Regions from separate parts of the Alteromonas sp. KS69 genome, predicted to be linked through region 1. Evidence: predicted binding sites of a transcription regulator. Region 1 holds the regulator's gene; each other region holds the start of a gene.

Region 1 (6,232 bases):
AGTTGCTTGCGTTTGTTCTGCTCCAAACCTACATGGGCAAAATGCAATGTAATTGACGATATAAGTAAAATAACTGTATTAATGGTGGGTAAACCAACTGCACTCATTTCTTGTGTAGTGATGCCTCCAGGGGTAGATACTAGCGGCCACATGGCTTCAAATGTGGGCCATAGCACTTCGTTAGTCATCGCATTATTCGATGCACCGCCTAACCAAGGCACTGAAATGAATCGGGCGTAGTAGAGTGCCCCGAAGAAGGCGGCAAAGAACATAACTTCAGAGAAGATAAACCAACTCATGCCCTGTCGGTATGAACGTCCTAATTGGTCGCTATATAACCCTGACATAGACTCATCAATTTGGTTTTTAAACCAGCCCACAAGCATCACCATTAGCACTACAATCCCTGCTAGGAGTATGTGCCCGCCATAGCCGGACTCTCCTTTAGTGGCTTCAATCACGAAGTTGCCCGCGCCAACGGCAATTAAAAATAACGCCACCGCACCTACAATAGGCCACGGGCTTTGTGCTGGTACGTAGTATTTCTGATATTCGGGGTACTTCTGATATTCTTGCTGCATTACTCTCTCCTTATCCCAATACCTGTTATTTACCACTTTCAGGTTGAGGGACCATGTAGGGATTCGGTTTTGTTTTCATGTCACTCGCTCGCGCGGTCACATCAAACAGGGTGTATTGCACAGTAAAATAACTAATATCTTCTGGAAGCTGTGGGTCGACATAAAACTGCATCGGCATATAAGCCTCGGCACCAGCGCTTAAAGGCTGCTGGTTAAAGCAAAAGCATTCCGTTTTATTCAGATAGAGTGCTGCCATACCCGGCGACACCGACGGTATGGCTTGGGCCATCATATTGTTAGATGCAGGATTTCTTACGTAAAACGACACCGTATTAAGCTCCCCAGGGTGCACTTTCATACGACTAGTTTGCGCACGAAATTCCCACGGCATACCGGTATTAGTTCGGGTGATAAATTCCACCGTTACCTCACGGCTTTCATCTATTTCGATAGACTCATATACAGCAGCCGTATTCTCGGTTTTACCGTTAATACCGGTAACATCGCAAAATACGTCGTAAAGTGGCACTAGAGCGAACCCAAAACCAAACATGCCAAACACAATAACGACGAGTTTTATCACCATTTTGTTGTTTGCATTTGCTTGTGTCATGGTTACCTCCCGTGCCTACTTTTTGTGCTGATACATCACCACAATTTAGCGACTACAATGCCTGCTTTGCTTTCATTACCTGTGCTGCTTGTCTTATTTCCTACTTAACAACCGGCGGCGTTTCAAAGGTGTGATAGGGCGCAGGAGAGGGAATTTCCCACTCTAGTCCCTCAGCACCTTCCCACACTTGGGCAGATACTGGCTCACCCTGCTTCTTACAGGCTTTAATCAACAGTGCTAAGAAGATTAACTGCGACAGCCCAAAGGCAAAGCCGCCAAGGCTTATCCACTTATTAAAGTCGGCAAACTGTAAGGCGTAGTCAGGAATACGACGTGGCATACCAGCCAGCCCTACAAAATGCATCGGGAAGAAAAGCACGTTCACCGACACAAGTGAGCACCAGAAATGCCATTTTGCTAGCGCCGTGTCGTACATTTTCCCTGTCCACTTGGGTAACCAATAATATACCGCAGCCATAATCGAGAAGATGGCGCCGGTGACCAGTACGTAGTGGAAATGTGCGACCACGAAATAGGTATCGTGGTATTGGAAGTCCACCGGCACGATGGCCAGCATTAATCCTGACAAGCCCCCAATGGTAAACAATACGATAAACGCAATGGCAAACATCATGGGCATTTCAAAGGTTAGAGAGCCCCGCCACATAGTCGCCACCCAGTTAAAGACCTTCACGCCTGTAGGCACCGAGATAAGCATAGTGGCAAACATGAAGAACATTTCCATATACACCGGCATGCCGGTGGTAAACATATGGTGAGCCCATACCACAAAGGACAACAGCGCAATAGAGCCGGTGGCGTACACCATTGATGCGTAGCCAAACAGTTTTTTACGGGAAAACGTAGGGACAATTTGAGAGATAATACCAAAGGCCGGCAATATCATGATGTACACCTCAGGGTGCCCAAAGAACCAAAAGATATGCTGGAACATAACGGGGTCACCACCACCTGCTGCATCAAAGAAGCTGGTGCCAAAGAACTTATCTGTCAGCACCATGGTGACCGCCCCGGCTAACACTGGCATTACTGCAATAAGCAAGAAAGCAGTGATAAGCCAAGTCCACACGAATAAAGGCATTTTCATCCACGTCATGCCAGGAGCTCGCATGTTGAATATGGTCACAATGACGTTAATAGCCCCCATAATGGAGGAGATACCCATGATATGTACCGAGAACACAAACAATGCGGTTGAGTCACCACTGTAGGTGGTGGAAAGCGGGGCATAGAAGGTCCAACCAAATGCCGGACCGCCGCCCTCTAAAAATAGCGAGCTAAGCAGAATAAGAAAGGCGCCAGGTAATATCCAAAAGCTCCAGTTATTCATTCGCGGCAGAGCCATGTCTGGTGCACCTATCATCATAGGAATTAGCCAGTTTGCAAGCCCCGTAAAGGCTGGCATTACCGCACCAAATACCATGATAAGGCCGTGCACAGTCGTCATTTGATTAAAGAAGTTTGGCTCAACAATTTGTAATCCAGGCTGAAATAGCTCAGCACGGATCACCATGGCCATGGCACCACCAATCAAAAACATGATAAAGGCGAACCATAAATACAAGGTGCCTATATCTTTGTGGTTAGTGGTAAACAGCCATCGGGTTATTCCTTTTGGAATATGACTATGATAGTCATGATCTTCGTGATGCGCCGAGGTAACCGGCGCAATGACATCAGTTGCTTTACTCATTACGCACTCCTAGTTCCCATTAACGACGGCGTTAACATCTTTAGCCTGCACCATATCACCCGTGTTATTGCCCCACGCATTTCGTTCGTAGGTCACCACAGCCGCAATGTCTTTCAGGCTTAGCATTTTTCCGAACGCCTGCATGGCTGTGCCGGTTTTACCGTTTAACACAATATCGATATGTGCAGTTTGGTCTTCAAGCACCATCTCACTGCCTTTAAGCGCAGGGAAAACGCCGGGTAGCCCCTCGCCGTTAGGCATATGGCAAGCCGCACAAGTAGCGTTGTAAACCCGCTTGCCTTCATCCATAAGTTCATCCATCGACATATTCATCGACAGTAAACGCTGCTCTTCTTCTTTCGCTTGGCGAGCGGCTTCTTCTTGTTCATTCATCCAAGCATCAAATTCGGCAGGCTCTTTAGCAATGACCACAACCGGCATAAAGCCATGATCTTTTCCGCAAAGCTCGGCACACTGTCCACGATAAATACCCGGCTCGTTCACCTTTGCCCAAGACTCATTAATAAACCCTGGATTAGCATCTTTTTTCACTGCAAAGTCCGGTACCCACCACGAGTGAATAACGTCATCAGAGGTAATAAGAAAGCGCACTTTTTGCCCTGTGGGGATTACCAACGGGCGGTCGACTTCCAACAGATAGTTCGCGCCTTTTTCGAATTTATTTTCAATTTGCTCTCGCTGCGTCGCCATTAACGAATAGAACTCAACGTCTCTGTCCATATACCGGTAATGCCACTTCCACTGGGAACCAGTAACGACAACGGTAAGATCGGGTTCGCTGGTATCTTCCATCGCTATAAGGGTTTTAGCGGCAGGAATAGCCATAAGAATAAGAATGATGAAAGGCACTACTGTCCATGCAATTTCCACTTTTACATTTTCATGGAAGTGAGCGGGCTTAGCGCCTCTGGATTTACGGTGCAAGTACATTGAGGCAAACATAACCCCGAAAACCGCAACAGCGATTGCGATACAGATAAAGAACATCAACATATGCAGGTCGTATACTTGACCACTTATGTCTGTTGCGCCTCGCCGCAAATTAATGGAAGAGCCTTCGTCCGTTGCTGCATCAGCAAACGGTAGTGGCGAGGTAAGCAAAAGTGGAAGCCCGTAAAGCCACTTTGTCGCTTGTGTCGCCGCTTGTGTCGTTACTCGTTTCACTCAACACCTCCGTTATAACAGAAGCATTAACGCAATAGATGCGCTTCGCTTCTGGCAACTGATACCCGAAATCCAACTTTTAACTTAACTGCCCAGCATTAGTTGTAAAACAAAGTTACAGCTATTGTTATTATTTTGTTAAATACAGTATAAGAATTGCTCAATAAAACGCACAAGTCTAGTCTTTTCTAAGAAAAAACAATTGCAGCGTTTAATTTTTAATCAACGCGGTATGACAGAGAAGTGAATGACGTCACAGCGTATGGACGTTACACCGGTATTTAGCGAGCCTGTTTGAAACGCTCATTTTGAACGAGATGGGCAAATAGAAGCAGCCAATAAGTTGCTTATAATCAAAAGCTAGTTACGCACTTATGATTGTTTTTCAAACAAAACAGATGTCTAAAATAGCGCGAGTTAGCACTAAAAAAGGTGACATAAATAGGAGAAAATATGTGTGAGCGGTATTTGGTGGCTTTTGAGGAATTTCTTAGGCTTAAATACGATTATTGTGTAAGCAAGGTATGGTAAACATACAAAAAAGCGGCCTATAAGCCGCTTTCTTTACTAAATAGCTAAAAGGTTACATCCAATCAGCATTTCGAATAACACCAACGGCAATTCCTTCAATGGAAAAAGGCTCTGACGCTAAGTCGACTTTAATCGGTGAAAATTCATCATTTTCTGCGTGAAGTAATACTTCGCGACCACGCTTTTCAAGGCGTTTAACAGTAACGTCTTCATCAACACGTGCTACTACCACCTGCCCATTATGGACGTCCGTCGTGCGGTGCACGGCTAACAAGTCACCATCCAGTATACCAATGTCTTTCATACTCATACCGCTTACACGAAGTAAGAAGTCGGCGTGAGGCTGAAACAGGGCAGGGTCGACCTTATAATGAGACTCTATATGCTCTTGCGCTAGAATCGGCTCGCCCGCTGCCACGCGACCAATAAGAGGAAGACCTTCTTCTTCAGGGGTTTCATCTTCAAGAGGAATATTCAACTTAATACCACGAGAAGTGCCTGGAAGGATTTCGATGACGCCTTTACGGGCCAACGCTTTTAAATGTTCTTCAGCGGCATTCGCAGAGCGAAAACCTAAATGACGGGCAATTTCTGCACGGGTAGGCGGCATGCCAGTTTCGAGCATCGTTGTTTTAATAAGCTCGAGAACTTCTGTTTGTCTTGCTGTGAGTGGGCGCATAAAAGACCTGTCTGTCTATACAGTTCCTGTAAGTATATACACCTAAAAGGAAATGACAAGCATTGGATGCTATTTACATGCTTCGAACTGTGGGTTCCAGTTTAACTTATTTAAATTCCAGAGTAGTTAAATTATCAGGAAGCATATCTACTGTCCTTGTACTTTAGATAGGTCCTACCGTAGGAGCTTTAGCCGTCACCTTTAATCAGTATCTTTGTATCTATACACATCTGTTTGTAAAAAAAATTTCTTTGGCTAAACCTATCGTAAAATTTTTATGTAGCGATATTTCAAAGAATTAGCGGAGTGATTTATCTTGAGTTTCTTAGGAACAATTAGCGTGAGGGAATCTTGGTGCTTGAAAGGGCCTTTAGTTCGACCTCTACTTAATTAAAAATAGTTATTACTGTGTTGGAGCGCAGCCAAAATTTATTCGCTAAGTGGTAATCGTCATTCAAAACGAGAATCTCGTTCACTAGGTTGCAGAGCAAGGTAGGGATCGCTTGTGGGCAATAGATTTAATATTTTCTTTCGACAAGAGAATTCTTTCCAAAAATCTCATTTTCATAGACATTATATTCCTTTAACGAACCTATCAGTGAATACGAGGCGTTGCTAGAGTTTAATCGCGTACGAGGTAGTAGCTTTGAGGGAGATTTATAACTAACAAATAGGCTCAAACATAGTAAAGTTAATTTTGATTAGTGTGGCTTCAATTGAAGAGGTTAGTTATTGTACTGGCAGTGTAGGTACACTAGTTGCTGACTAATGTCTTTGGTACTAGTTAGAGTAGTAAGGGAGTATTTCGCACAATCAGGGCTAGCCAGAATTAACAGACAGTCTTGAGCTAAAAGCGGCCAGTGAATTTGAAGGAACTCAATGACTGTTGTGTACGCAGGCCGTGTGAAAACTCATATTTATGATTGCTG
Region 2 (6,232 bases), on a different contig from region 1:
CTTTCATTAATTTGCAGCACATTGCAGTCGGACATTGCTTGCGCATGATGGGTTCTGGCCAACGAAGCATATAGGGTGAATTCGCCAAAGGTGTCGCCCCGCTCCATTACTGTGGTGAGTTGATAGTTACCGTCCACGCCATAATTGCCCACCTTCACTTGCCCAGCCAATACGATGGACAGCCCAGGTTTTAAATCCCCGCGATTGTGGATCATAGCGCCATTTTCGTATTCAGTTGGCGTACCAAATTGATTGCATAACGAAAGTAGTGACTCTTCCATTACAACCTGATTGAGTGCTTTTACATACGACAATTTTTCACCAAATCTATAGTTCTATATATTTACCATGTTAATGGGGTGTTAATTTAACTGCAATAAGTGGAGTTAATTATGAACTATCAAATTGCGATCATCGGAATTTTTCTATTATTTGCGTTACTGGAAGCAAAGCAAGGTAAGCTTTTTAAGAAAAGCGCAGAAGTAAGCGATGATGGAAAAGTCGAACTCATTGGCACTCTAGTACTATTTGTCATTACGCAGCCATTAGTGCTGTTTAGCGCAGGTGCATTGATGCTGTTAGTTGTACCTCAGTATCAAGGAGCATTAAGCAACTCATCTATTTTTCTTCATATTGCACTGCTACTAATATTTGATGACATGATGCAGTATTGGTGGCACCGCCTGTCTCACTCCACACGTTTCCTGTACAACTTGCACCGTGCACATCACAACGGAAAGTACATGAGCGTGCGCATTATCTATCGCAATAATGTGTTCTATTACCTGTTGATGCCATCGCTGTGGTTTTCAGGCGCGCTCATCTATTTAGGGTTAGGCTGGACCTATGCGTTCTATCTTGTGGTTAAGCTAGGTGTGATTACCGGTGCGCATGCCGAATGGAAATGGGACAGATTTTTGTACCAAACGCCGTTTTTTAACAAGCTTGCTTGGGTTCTTGAAAGGACAATATCCACGCCATCTACTCACAGTGCCCATCATGGCTTAAAAGCGGATGATGGCGTAACTAACTATAAAGGTAATTACGGAAATCTATTATTTTTCTGGGACGTGTTGTTTGGAACTGCCAAAATTACGCGAAAATACCCAGCTCAATATGGTATTGAAGGGATGTTTTACGCTAATTGGGTAGAGCAACTTGTATGGCCGCTATACAAAACCCCGCGAAAACCTAAATTGGCTAACAACTCAGCTGAGGAAACGACTATCAAACCGTCATCTAGCCCTAGTGGCAAAGCAGATTCCGAGGGAGAATTGATATCAGAACCTACGGTGAATAAACCTGACCCAGCCATATGAAAAGGGGCTGATGTAGGAGCAGTATTACAACTGCTCCTTACGGTTTTTATTTGTGCTTCCTCGGGAGCTTTGGGTAGATGCTCACTTACAGGCTTACTTAAGCTTCTTCGTAAAGTGTTGCAATCCATTTCTCTTCAGAAATGAAGCTCCATGCCCACTTGTCCCATTTACTATCGAGCCCTGTTTCAGTAATTGCTTCAAGGCTCATGCCTTTTGCTTTCTGCGCTTTTACAAAGGCAAAAGTTTCTTCAATCATGGCAAGAAAGGTCGTGTACTCAGCTTTGTTGCTAAGTTCACCATGACCAGGAATGAGCACAGTATCGTCATCTATTTTCGCCAACACTTGCTTTACTGAATCAATGTAACCTTCAACACTACCGCCAGAATTTAAGTCGATGAATGGGAATAACCCATTAAAAAATAAATCCCCCGTGTGCATGATATCCGGCTGTTCAAACCATACTATGCTATCGCCATCGGTGTGCCCTGATTCAAGATGCATAATGTGAATGGTTTCACCGTTAAAATGTAACTTAATGCCGTTTTCATAAGTGATAGCGGGCAGCGCATCTGGCGATACTTTTTCATCGTTGGCTAATCGAACGCGCACGTTATCGTGGGCGAGAATAGTCGCGCCTTTGTGGCTGTGGAAGAACGCGTTCGAGCCTGTATGGTCGCCGTGGTAATGAGTGTTAATTACATACTTTGGTTTATCGCTACCAAGCTCGCCGAGTGCCGTCGCAATTTTTTCAGCTAAAGGGGCGAATTGATCGTCAATAATTAGAATGCCATCGTCACCGGCAGAAACGCCGATATTACCGCCCATCCCCGTTAACATATGCACCGAGCCTTTAAGTGCTGTTGCCTCTATTTCAACCTTTTCGAAGCGGTCTTGCGAAAAAGCGGCTGGAATGAAGGTAGTCGAGACTAAACTTGCAGCAAGTAGAAAAGTTCGGGTAAATTTGTGCGTCATCAGGGTTCCCTAAAAGAGTGCTTATTATTGAATAGATTTAAATACACTATGACCTAGTTTGCGGTTCAGATCATTTTTTCGCCGTTTGGGATCTCACCAATATAAGCAAATCGAGGGACAGACTTACCTTCTACCAGCACCTCTTCTTCAAACATACTCAATGGGCGCACCCACAGGGCTTTTTCGCCATAACATGGGCGATATACCACTAAGGAAGACTCGTCTTCTGAATGTGTCGCTACTTCATAAACGTCGTAATCACTGCCTTTATAATGGCGGTAGCGACCTGGGGTTTTGAGCTCTTGGTTTTTAGGTTTTGGGGTAGTCATGATGGCTCCTGCTTTTTACTTTTTGTTAATTTGAATACGGTAGAAGTCGGACTCTGTTCATAAAGCGTCTGATAAGGTTGCTCAATTTTGAAGTTATTCACTAATCTACTCGGCTATCTACTCATCTAGGTACTCACCTATCTCGCACTTTACTACTCACCTTTCTAATCACCTATCTACTCACCCTCTAGGGGTAAAGGGAGTTGATGTATGGTTTGTGCCTCACCAAGACCAATGTGCAGACCAACTAAGCGTATACCACGGCCTTTAGCACGCTCGTAAGCTTCTTGTAGTAGGGTATCAAAGTAATGCGCATTTAACGAAGGGCATCGATGCTCAACCGTGGTTAGCTGGAAGTCTTGAAATTTAAGTTTCACCCCTTGAGTACGAATACGAATAGACTTGCCTGTGCGCTTTTCATGCGCCTGTATGCGTTCCTGAAGCTTTTCTAGTAAATGAGGCATAAAGTCGCGACATTCTTCCAATGAGTGAATATCGTTGCTTAGCGTGCGCTCTACGCCTATAGACTTACGTTCTCTCGATACTGACAGTTCTCGATCATCAATACCGTGAGCACGCTCCCATAATACCGCACCAAATTTACCTAATTCTTTTTGTATGCGCTCAAACGGGTAACTGCGCACATCGTTACAGGTAGCTAAGCCTAATCGTTGTAGCTTTTGCATTGTTACCTTACCTACCCCGGGAATTTTTTTAAGAGGCATAGCCCTTACAAAACGATCTAATTTATCCGGGGTAATGACACAAATACCATTAGGCTTATTCTCATCACTGGCCACTTTTGCTACGAACTTACAGGGTGCAACGCCCGCCGAGGCGGTTAACCCCAGCTCTGACTCAATTCGACTTCTAATTTCTTCAGCTATTAACGTGGCACTGCCACCGCAATATTGGCTATTGGTCACATCGAGGTAGGCTTCGTCTAACGAAAGTGGTTCGATTAAATCGGTATAGTCGGCAAATATTTCGCGAATTCGTTGGGACTCTTTTACATACGCCTCCATACGCCCTTTCACTAAGGTAAGATTTGGGCAAAGCTTGAATGCGTAAGCGGTAGCCATGGCGGAGCGAACACCATATTTACGGGCAGGATAATTACAGGTAGAGATAACCCCTCGATGCTGTGAGCTTCCACCAATGGCAATAGGGATATTACGTAACGCAGGGTTGTCACGCATTTCAACCGCAGCATAAAAGCAGTCCATATCTACATGGATGATTTTTCGCATGGTGTATGCTCCCAAACTGCCCCTAAGCCGCCCCTAAGTAGCTAGCTCTAGTATACAAGCCTTTAAAAAAAGCTGTATGTAAAAACAGTATTCTAGAACATATCAGTAACGCTTACCACTATATACGATGATAGTAAGTAACTACTTAGCGCTAACTATGAATGAACGGGCAAAATGGGCGTATCGTTTTAGATAAAAAAGCGCGGTAAGCTTACCGCCTATCGCGCTTTTATCTATGAACGGTTATTGCAGTGTAGTGGATTTCAATATCTTGCAAGTCCGTGGTATGAAAGGCTCTATTTATTAGCGCCTACTGACATCACCAGGTTAACTACACCATCAGATTAAAGGATCTGATTCTGTTTCCATTCATTCAATTTCTTTTCTCTCGCTTCTTCTTTTTCCATACGAGACTTTTTGCGGTCGCAAGGCTCTGGGCAATCACATGCTTTCGCGATACCTAATGCGCCTAATCCACCGCAACTACCTGAGATAGTTTTGCGCTGCACCACGTAGCCAACAGCCATGGCGAGTACCATAGTGAGGAAGAAACCGAATGCTAAAATAAACGTAGACATAGCCTACTCCTTAATTATTTACTTCTACCAGTTTATCAAATTCTGGCGTGGCATACTCTTCAAATCCGTCTGCCGTGCGACGAATGAGGAATACAGCAAGTTGTTCTTGCTCTGCAAGGTCGATTGCTCGTTGCCACCCCATTACATTGAACGCTGTGGCTAAGCCATCAGCAATCATTGAAGATGGGTTTACCACCGTAACCGATACCAAATCATGGGTTATCGGCGAGCCGGTATTCGGATCAATCAAATGAGAGTAGCGTTTACCGTCTTCTTCGTAATAGTTACGGTAATCGCCCGAAGTCGCTATAGCATTAGTACCAATAGACACCACTTTTTGGACCGCGCGTTCTGTCGTGACCGGCTTTTCAATCGCAATTAGCCATTCACTGCCATCGCCGCGTTCGCCTTTAACCCGCATTTCACCGCCAATCTCTACAAGGTAATGTTGTAAGTGATGAGCATCTAAAATCGCTGCCACTTCATCAACACCATAACCTTTAGCAATCGTTGATAAATCAACGTAAAGCATAGGATTTGCCTTCATAAGACCGGTTGGCGTTGTAGATAATTTCTCATAGCCTACATAATCTCGTACTGCATCGATATCGGCTTGGGTTGGCACTTTTTCAGGGCGTTTATTCGGACCGAACCCCCACAAATTGACCAAGGGGCCTACCGTAACATCTAGCACGCCGTCACTCAAACGAGCCAACCGGAGTGCTTCGTTAACTACCGTTAGTGTCTCTTTAGACACCTCGAAGTTATCAGAATAACGATATTGGTTAAATCGAGATAACTCAGATGTTGTGTCGTAGGTAGACATCAATTTATTAATATTAACTAGCTTTGCATCAATCTCTTCCTGCAAGCCTTCAACTTCTTTTTCACCTTCCGCAAGCACATACTTAACATTATAAGTCGTGCCCATGGTTTGGCCTTGCAGATGCGCTACTGCAAGCGGTTTGTCGCTGCAACTTGCTATCATTAGAATACTGATAGCGATAATAGCTAACGCTATACGTGCAAAAAATCGAATCACGTTTATGGTCCTTTAACTAAACAAAAAGGGGGCTCTCGCCCCCTTTCTTACCTAATGGATTTCGGATTAACCACCGAAGTCATCAAGCATTATATTTTCGTCTTCAACACCTAGTTCTTTCAACATGTTGATAACGGCTGCGTTCATCATAGGTGGTCCACACATGTAGAACTCACAATCTTCTGGCGCAGGGTGGTCTTTCAAATAGTTCTCAAGAAGAACTTGGTGAATGAACCCAGTATAACCTTCCCAGTTGTCCTCAGGCTGAGGATCTGAAAGGGCTACATGCCATTTGAAGTTATCGTTTTCTGCAGCTAACTCATCGAAGTCTTCTGTATAGAACATTTCACGAAGTGAACGTGCACCGTACCAGAAGCTCATCTTACGATCTGTTTTTAAGCGACGAAGTTGGTCGAAGATATGAGAACGCATTGGCGCCATACCAGCTCCACCACCGACGAATACCATTTCGTTTTCAGTTTCTTTTGCAAAGAATTCACCGAATGGACCAGAAATAGTGGCTTTGTCGCCTTCTTTAAGGCTCCAGATGTACGATGACATTTTACCAGCAGGTAGACTTAGGTTATTAGGTGGCGGCGTAGCAATACGCACGTTCAACATAATAATGCCTTCTTCTTCTGGGTAGTTAGCCATTGAGTAAGCACGAATAGTTTCTTCATCTACCTTAGATTCGATATCGAAGAAACCAAAGCGTTCCCAATCACCACGATACTCATCAGG
Region 3 (6,232 bases), on a different contig from region 1:
GGTCACTTTTAAAAATAAACGTAAGCAGGTATGAATAATTTAATATCAGACATAAAAAAACCGCTCATAAGAGCGGTTTTTCGTATACGTCAGCGCTTATGCTTCAGCAATGATGATCACTTTAATAGAAGTGGTTACATCAGAATGAAGTTGTAAGTCGATGTCATATTCGCCAGTGTCGCGAAGTGTGCCAGTAGGAAGTTTAACTTCCGCTTTAGCTACTTCAACACCAGCTGCAGTGATTGCATCAGCAATGTCACGCGTACCGATAGAACCGAAAAGTTTACCTTCGTCGCCAGCTGGCGCCGCAAGAGTTACTTCTGCAAGTTCATTTAGTTTTTCAGCACGTGCATTAGCAGCATCAAGCTGCTCAGCGATTTTCGCTTCAAGTTCAGCACGACGTGCTTCAAACTTTTCAACGTTCGCTTTAGTTGCAGGAACTGCTTTACCCTGTGGAAACAGGAAATTACGAGCGTAACCAGCTTTAACAGCTACTTGGTCGCCCAGACCGCCAAGATTGGCGACTTTATCTAGTAGGATGATGTTCATCTTAACTACCCCTTAATTACGCCAAATTACTTGTGTGAATCAGTGTACGGAAGCAACGCAAGAAAACGTGCGCGCTTAATCGCAGAAGACAGCTGACGCTGATATTTTGCGCTTGTACCAGTGATACGGCTAGGGACAATCTTACCGCTCTCTGTGATATAATTCTTAAGAGTAGCGATATCTTTATAATCGATTTCAGTCACACCATCTGCAGTGAAACGGCAGAATTTACGACGTCTGAAAAAACGAGCCATGGGTGATCTCCTTAAGCGTTATCTTCAGTGGATTCAGGTCTTCTTTCTGCGCGCTCTGTACGAGGTGCAGAATCGTCACGACGCTCACGACGCTCTTCTTTAGTCATAGGAGAAGGCTCGGTTACAGCGTTTTTAGTGCGCATTACCATGTTACGTAAGATAACGTCGTTGTAGCGGAAAGCATTTTCCAGCTCGTCAACAGCTTCAGCAGTCGCTTCAGCATTGATCAATACATAGTGGGCTTTGTGCAGCTTTTCAATTGGGTATGCCAATTGACGACGGCCCCAATCTTCTAAACGATGAATCTGACCATCGTTTTGCTTAAGAATAGTGGTATAACGTTCGATCATACCAGGTACTTGTTCACTCTGATCAGGGTGAACCATAAATACGATTTCGTAATGACGCATTATTGCTCCTTACGGTTGTAGCCTCGACAGTACAGCCAGACTGTATAGAGACAAGGAACCTAGTTAGGGTGGCTGTAAGGGCGCGGATTATACGCACATACCCGCTTTTGTACAAGCATTAATCACCGGAAAATTTTACATTTGTACGTGTTTTGATGAAATTTAGCTAGATACGCTAAATGATGGGGTAGCGGGGTTCATGGACGTTAAAAAAGGCTAAGCGCGAGGCTTAACCTTCATGCTTACAATGCTGCCTTAAATGAAAACACGGTTTCATTTTCATCTGAATGCACCATCAGACTCCCCTTATGGGCTTCCGCAATTTGCGAGGCGATAAACAATCCTAGACCTAATCCACCGGTCTTTTTGTTTTTTTCGTTTCGCCAAAATGGATGAAATAGCTTATCTATGACATCCGCACTTATTGGAGTGCCTCCGTTAGATACGCTTAATGTCAGTGTTTCTTCTTCGATATTCGCCATGACTTTGATAGGTTGCGCTGCATCGCCATGCACTATCGCATTAATCAGCAAGTTAGACAGCAACTGGCTGATACGCTCTGGGTCACATGAAAATGTGCCGTCTATAATGATATCCGCAAGTATCTCTCGGTCTGGATGCAGGCCCGAAAGTTCACTTACGGTGTGTACTAGTACACTTTTTAAATCACTTGCTGGTTTAACGTTTAATTGAATACCTTTGCCCATTTGACCATGCGTAAAGTCCATCACGTCACTAATGAGCCGCGTCATACGTTTAGCGCTATTATCCATTCGGGCCAGTACTTTTTGGGAAGTCGCATCGCTGGCGTGATCAACAAGAAAGTCGACCCCCATTTTAAGTGCCGACAAAGGTGTTCTTAAATCGTGGCCTAAAATGGCGATATATTGCTCTCGCAATTTAGCGGCAGCTTGCTCGCTGATGAGATCGGTTTCAACCGCAGCTAAACGATCGTCAACTTCCATTTGCCTCGATATTAACTCAGCAAACGACTTAATTTGACTTTCAATCTTATCTGTTTTTAAAACTGCAGGACGTGGATCTAAGCCGCATAATGTTCCAAAAAAATCGCCGTTTTGGTTGTAAATGGGAAATGAAAAGTAACTTTCAAAGCCATACATCTTAGGAATTTCACTTTGGCGATAAACATCATCTTTCTTTGCGTGTTCAATGACGATGGCTTTTGTAGATTTTCTGACTTGGCTACAAAACGTTGTTTTGTTATCGAGTTGATCGCCCGGAATTAAATTGAAGTTCACTTGGTCATATACTGCGCACATTGTCCAGTTATCTTCTGTCACTCTGGCTACGCAGATAAAGCGAAGACCAGTGACATCTGATAACATTTTCATTATATGTGGTACAGCTTCTATCGATTGAATAGTGCGAATATCACGCTCAATTGAAGAACTCATTACTTCCTCTTTGTATCTAAGTCACCCATATCACGCCGACTGTCGGCACTCGATTTCCCGCTCTAGCAAGAAAGACTCTTGTGCCTAGTGATAAATTTACTGTTCTTCGTGGCTGTTTAACTAGCTACAGGCTGCAACCAATGTGAACGAAACCGGTAAATTTTTGAATATAGACATGACGATGTGAAAGCTGTTTTCCAACGTACGTTTTAAAATACATCCAAGCGTACTTGGTCACTATACTTAAGTTGTAAAAAAATAATATCAAAAAACTTTAAATACTGTTTATTTATCCAGTTAAATATTGTACAGTTTTATTGTCTATTCATTTAAGGGGACCTACCATGGCCATTACCACACAGTATGTTGTCACGCACAAAGGGGTAGAAAAATTGGTAACTACCGATAAAAAAGAAGCAGATCAGTACGATAAGATGCTCGACGCTGCCGACAACCTTGCTGAATACATTCAAGCAAAGGGCTTAGGCATTGACGATAGCATTGTTGAAGAACTCACAATTATGTTGTCGAAAAATAAAGACAAGGTGAGCAAGATTTTTAAAGGCGCGACAGCACAGAGTGTACTAGAAGATGAGAGTGCCGACGTAGTAAAGCTTAAAGCCAACGGATAAGCATAGCAGAAAAGCTCGGCGTGCTTTTAAGTGGAACGAACGTAAATAGAAAATGGTTCAAAGCACGCTAAAAAATAAACAGCACAGATTATCCTGTGCGTTTATCCGTGTTAAAACGAGCAATTAACCCGTTAACTTGATTTACGGTGTCACGAAGATCTCGACCCACTTTGAGCGAGGCTTCTGAAGACTTCTGCGTTTCTTCTGCACTATCAGCAACATCGACCAGCTGCTGATTAATATGCTCAGCCACGGTACTTTGTTCTTCTACAGCAGAAGACATTTCTACGGTAGCTGAGGCAATACCACTTACCGCATTATTGATTTCTTGTAGCGCGCCTCGGGTTTCTTCAACAATGGCACTACCGTGTTCAGCAGACACCAACCCTTCTGAAGATACCTTTACGGCCCGTTCTGTTCTATCAACAAGTTCTTGAATGATATTGTGAATTTTATCGGTGGACACCCGGGTTTTAGAAGCCAAGGTACGAACTTCATCGGCAACAACAGCAAAACCGCGTCCCTGCTCGCCAGCGCGGGCGGCTTCTATAGCGGCATTAAGTGCTAGCAGGTTTGTTTGATCAGCGATGCTAGAAATGATGCTAGCGGCTTCGCCTATATCACTGGTGGATTGGGCAAGCTCGGTAACCGTATCGGAAATCGACTCCACCGCGCCTTTTAATGACAGTATAGCCTGCATCGCTTCTTCAGCTTTGTCGTTACCCATTTGTACGTTAGTTGCGGCAGTTTTGGCACTAACAGCATTGCTCTCTACTCGCTCAGCCACTTCTTGAATAGCCTGACTCATTTGAGTTACCGCTGTGGCAATTTGCTGGGTGGCAAGATTTTGCTGAATAATCGTTTTGCTGGTTAGCTCGGCTTGGCTGTGAGTTGAAACCGCAATATCTTCCAACCCCTCAGATGCATCTTTGATGCGGGTCAACGCCGTGCGCGTACGCGCGAGTTCACAGCCTAACGCCAACTTAGCCTGAGCAATATAATCAACATCGGCATAATACGTTTGTGCCACGAGTTCATTACTATAACTAGCAGGGCTTAACGAAAGAAATTCCCGCCAATAGCTCCGACTTTTTGCCGATTGCCACGCCATCATAATCAGTAGCGCAATGAAAGTAACACCCAGGGGTACCAAACCCGCGGTAAAACCAATGGCTACCAATAATAATAAACTTACCACTATCATGGGTAACATGGGTGAAAGTGTTTGACCAAGCTTTGCAGCAAAGGGAATTGGCGATTTTCCTGCCGATAACCTGGCATATATAGCGGATGCTCGTGTTATTTCTTCATCGGCGGCATGAACCCTAACTGACTCATAACCCACCGCTTGCCCGTTTTCGTATACGGGAGTTACGAATGCTGACACCCAATAGTGGTCGCCGTTTTCTCTTCTATTTTTAACGAGTCCAGCCCAACTTTGACCCGACTCTAAAGTTCGCCACATTTCTTTAAACACACTTGAGGGCATATCCGGATGACGGATAATGTTGTGGTTTTTTCCTATCAGGTCTTCTCGATTGTACCCACTTGCCTCTACAAATTCGTCATTGCAGTGTTGTATGACACCCCGTTTGTCAGTGGAAGAGATAAGGCGGTAGTGAGAAGGGAATTTGTATTCGCGCTGGGTAACAGACTGATTTTTCTTCACTAATAAAATCCATTGCTATAGTGGTATCAAAGTAAATAGGAGAGCCCTATTCATCGGTAATTCATTAAAAGGGTAGACGATCATGGTAACAATTAATACTAAAGTAGAAAAAGAATTCGGTAATAATGAAGATTATACGAATAAAAAGATTACGCCAGTGGCAGGCGTACCTTAATTGTGGTGCCCTTATCGATTTCACTGGTCACTTCAAACTGGCCGCCGTGTTCTTCAATAATAGTCAGTGAAATAGACATACCAAGGCCGGTGCCATCACCAGGTGGTTTAGTGGTGAAAAAGGGGGTAAACATTTTGCCAATGACTTCCTCTGACATACCTTTGCCTTCGTCTTGCAACGTAATGACCGCCTCGCCTTCTAGGGATTCAACATCAAACTTAATGCATTTTCCTTCATCTGTGGCATAGATGGCGTTAGTAAGTAAGTTGACGAGTACTTGCTGTATTTGCCCAGCGTTGCCTAGTACTTCGATATCGGTTTCAGGAGGCGTGAATATGACCTTATTTTTATACTTGTGCAGGTTATTCGTGATTCGTAAGGCTGAGCTTATCGCTTCGGCAACATTAATGGCGACGCGCTTATCACCGCTAGGGTAGGAAAACCCTCTTAGCGCTTTTACGATATCGATAATTCTTTCAATACCTTCTGAGGACTCTTCAAACATTTCAGAGATAGCCTCGGCACTATCTTTTAATGAATACGTGTTTTCAAGCGCTAAATAACGGGCTTCTATTTCTCCACCCGCATCTTCACAAAGTACCTTTATTTCAGACAAAGCACTCTGGTAATCTTTAAAGATATCGCCAGCCACCGAGGTGTTGCTACGTACATAACCAATCGGATTATTAATTTCGTGGGCAATACCGGCCGCCAACTGACCTAACATGGCCATTTTATCTGCGGTTATTAGCTTTTCTTGCAGATAGCGTTGGTCTTTTTCCATCGAGGATAGGGCGGCTTTGTGATGCTTAATTTCGTGTTTAGAACTTCGGTAGCCTATACCAAATTGTAGATAGTGCTTATTTGCATCCAGCACATAAAGCATTTCTTCATCTAATTCACTGTTTTTGGTCAGTAGTGCTAGCCATGCCTGCTCGCCATTGCCCAAGTTCTGCATGAAATGTAATACGTAAGCCTCTTCATGATTGTCTGGCCTTTCAACGATATTTACACACCATTGGCTATAGTCTTCTTTAACAGACAGCGGGAGTTCATCTAACATAACCTTGGCTAAATCGCTGGCTTCAACCCAACCATTTTCTACTTGCCAAATTTTGTTGTCATCTC

Evidence for each region. Region 1 encodes LexA, which represses DNA repair genes until DNA is damaged. Its sites were predicted from a motif close to TACTGTATNNNNATACAGTA; they were not measured.
Region 2: a site for LexA is predicted at 3,942-3,961, ahead of dinB (DNA polymerase IV). Genes of this name have one in related genera too.
Region 3: a site for LexA is predicted at 2,908-2,927, ahead of C7Y69_RS15530 (YebG family protein). Genes of this name have one in related genera too.

Annotation. Positions count from the first base shown of each region.
Region 1 covers NZ_PYHU01000006.1:108,914-115,145, forward strand. The annotation lists gene C7Y69_RS06245 (cytochrome c oxidase subunit 3) at 1-581, opposite strand, end outside; gene C7Y69_RS06250 (cytochrome c oxidase assembly protein) at 607-1,194, opposite strand; gene ctaD (cytochrome c oxidase subunit I) at 1,295-2,908, opposite strand; gene coxB (cytochrome c oxidase subunit II) at 2,918-4,030, opposite strand; gene lexA (transcriptional repressor LexA) at 4,677-5,303, opposite strand.
Region 2 covers NZ_PYHU01000015.1:72,864-79,095, forward strand. The annotation lists gene C7Y69_RS11820 (Crp/Fnr family transcriptional regulator) at 1-314, opposite strand, end outside; gene C7Y69_RS11825 (sterol desaturase family protein) at 393-1,319, shown strand; gene C7Y69_RS11830 (MBL fold metallo-hydrolase) at 1,417-2,292, opposite strand; gene C7Y69_RS11835 (DUF1653 domain-containing protein) at 2,358-2,621, opposite strand; gene dinB (DNA polymerase IV) at 2,798-3,871, opposite strand; gene nqrM ((Na+)-NQR maturation NqrM) at 4,216-4,449, opposite strand; gene C7Y69_RS11850 (FAD:protein FMN transferase) at 4,460-5,491, opposite strand; gene nqrF (NADH:ubiquinone reductase (Na(+)-transporting) subunit F) at 5,558-6,232, opposite strand, start outside.
Region 3 covers NZ_PYHU01000031.1:78,438-84,669, forward strand. The annotation lists gene rplI (50S ribosomal protein L9) at 97-549, opposite strand; gene rpsR (30S ribosomal protein S18) at 576-803, opposite strand; gene rpsF (30S ribosomal protein S6) at 815-1,213, opposite strand; gene C7Y69_RS15525 (sensor histidine kinase) at 1,456-2,628, opposite strand; gene C7Y69_RS15530 (YebG family protein) at 2,973-3,260, shown strand; gene C7Y69_RS15535 (methyl-accepting chemotaxis protein) at 3,349-4,929, opposite strand; gene C7Y69_RS15540 (sensor histidine kinase) at 5,079-6,232, opposite strand, start outside.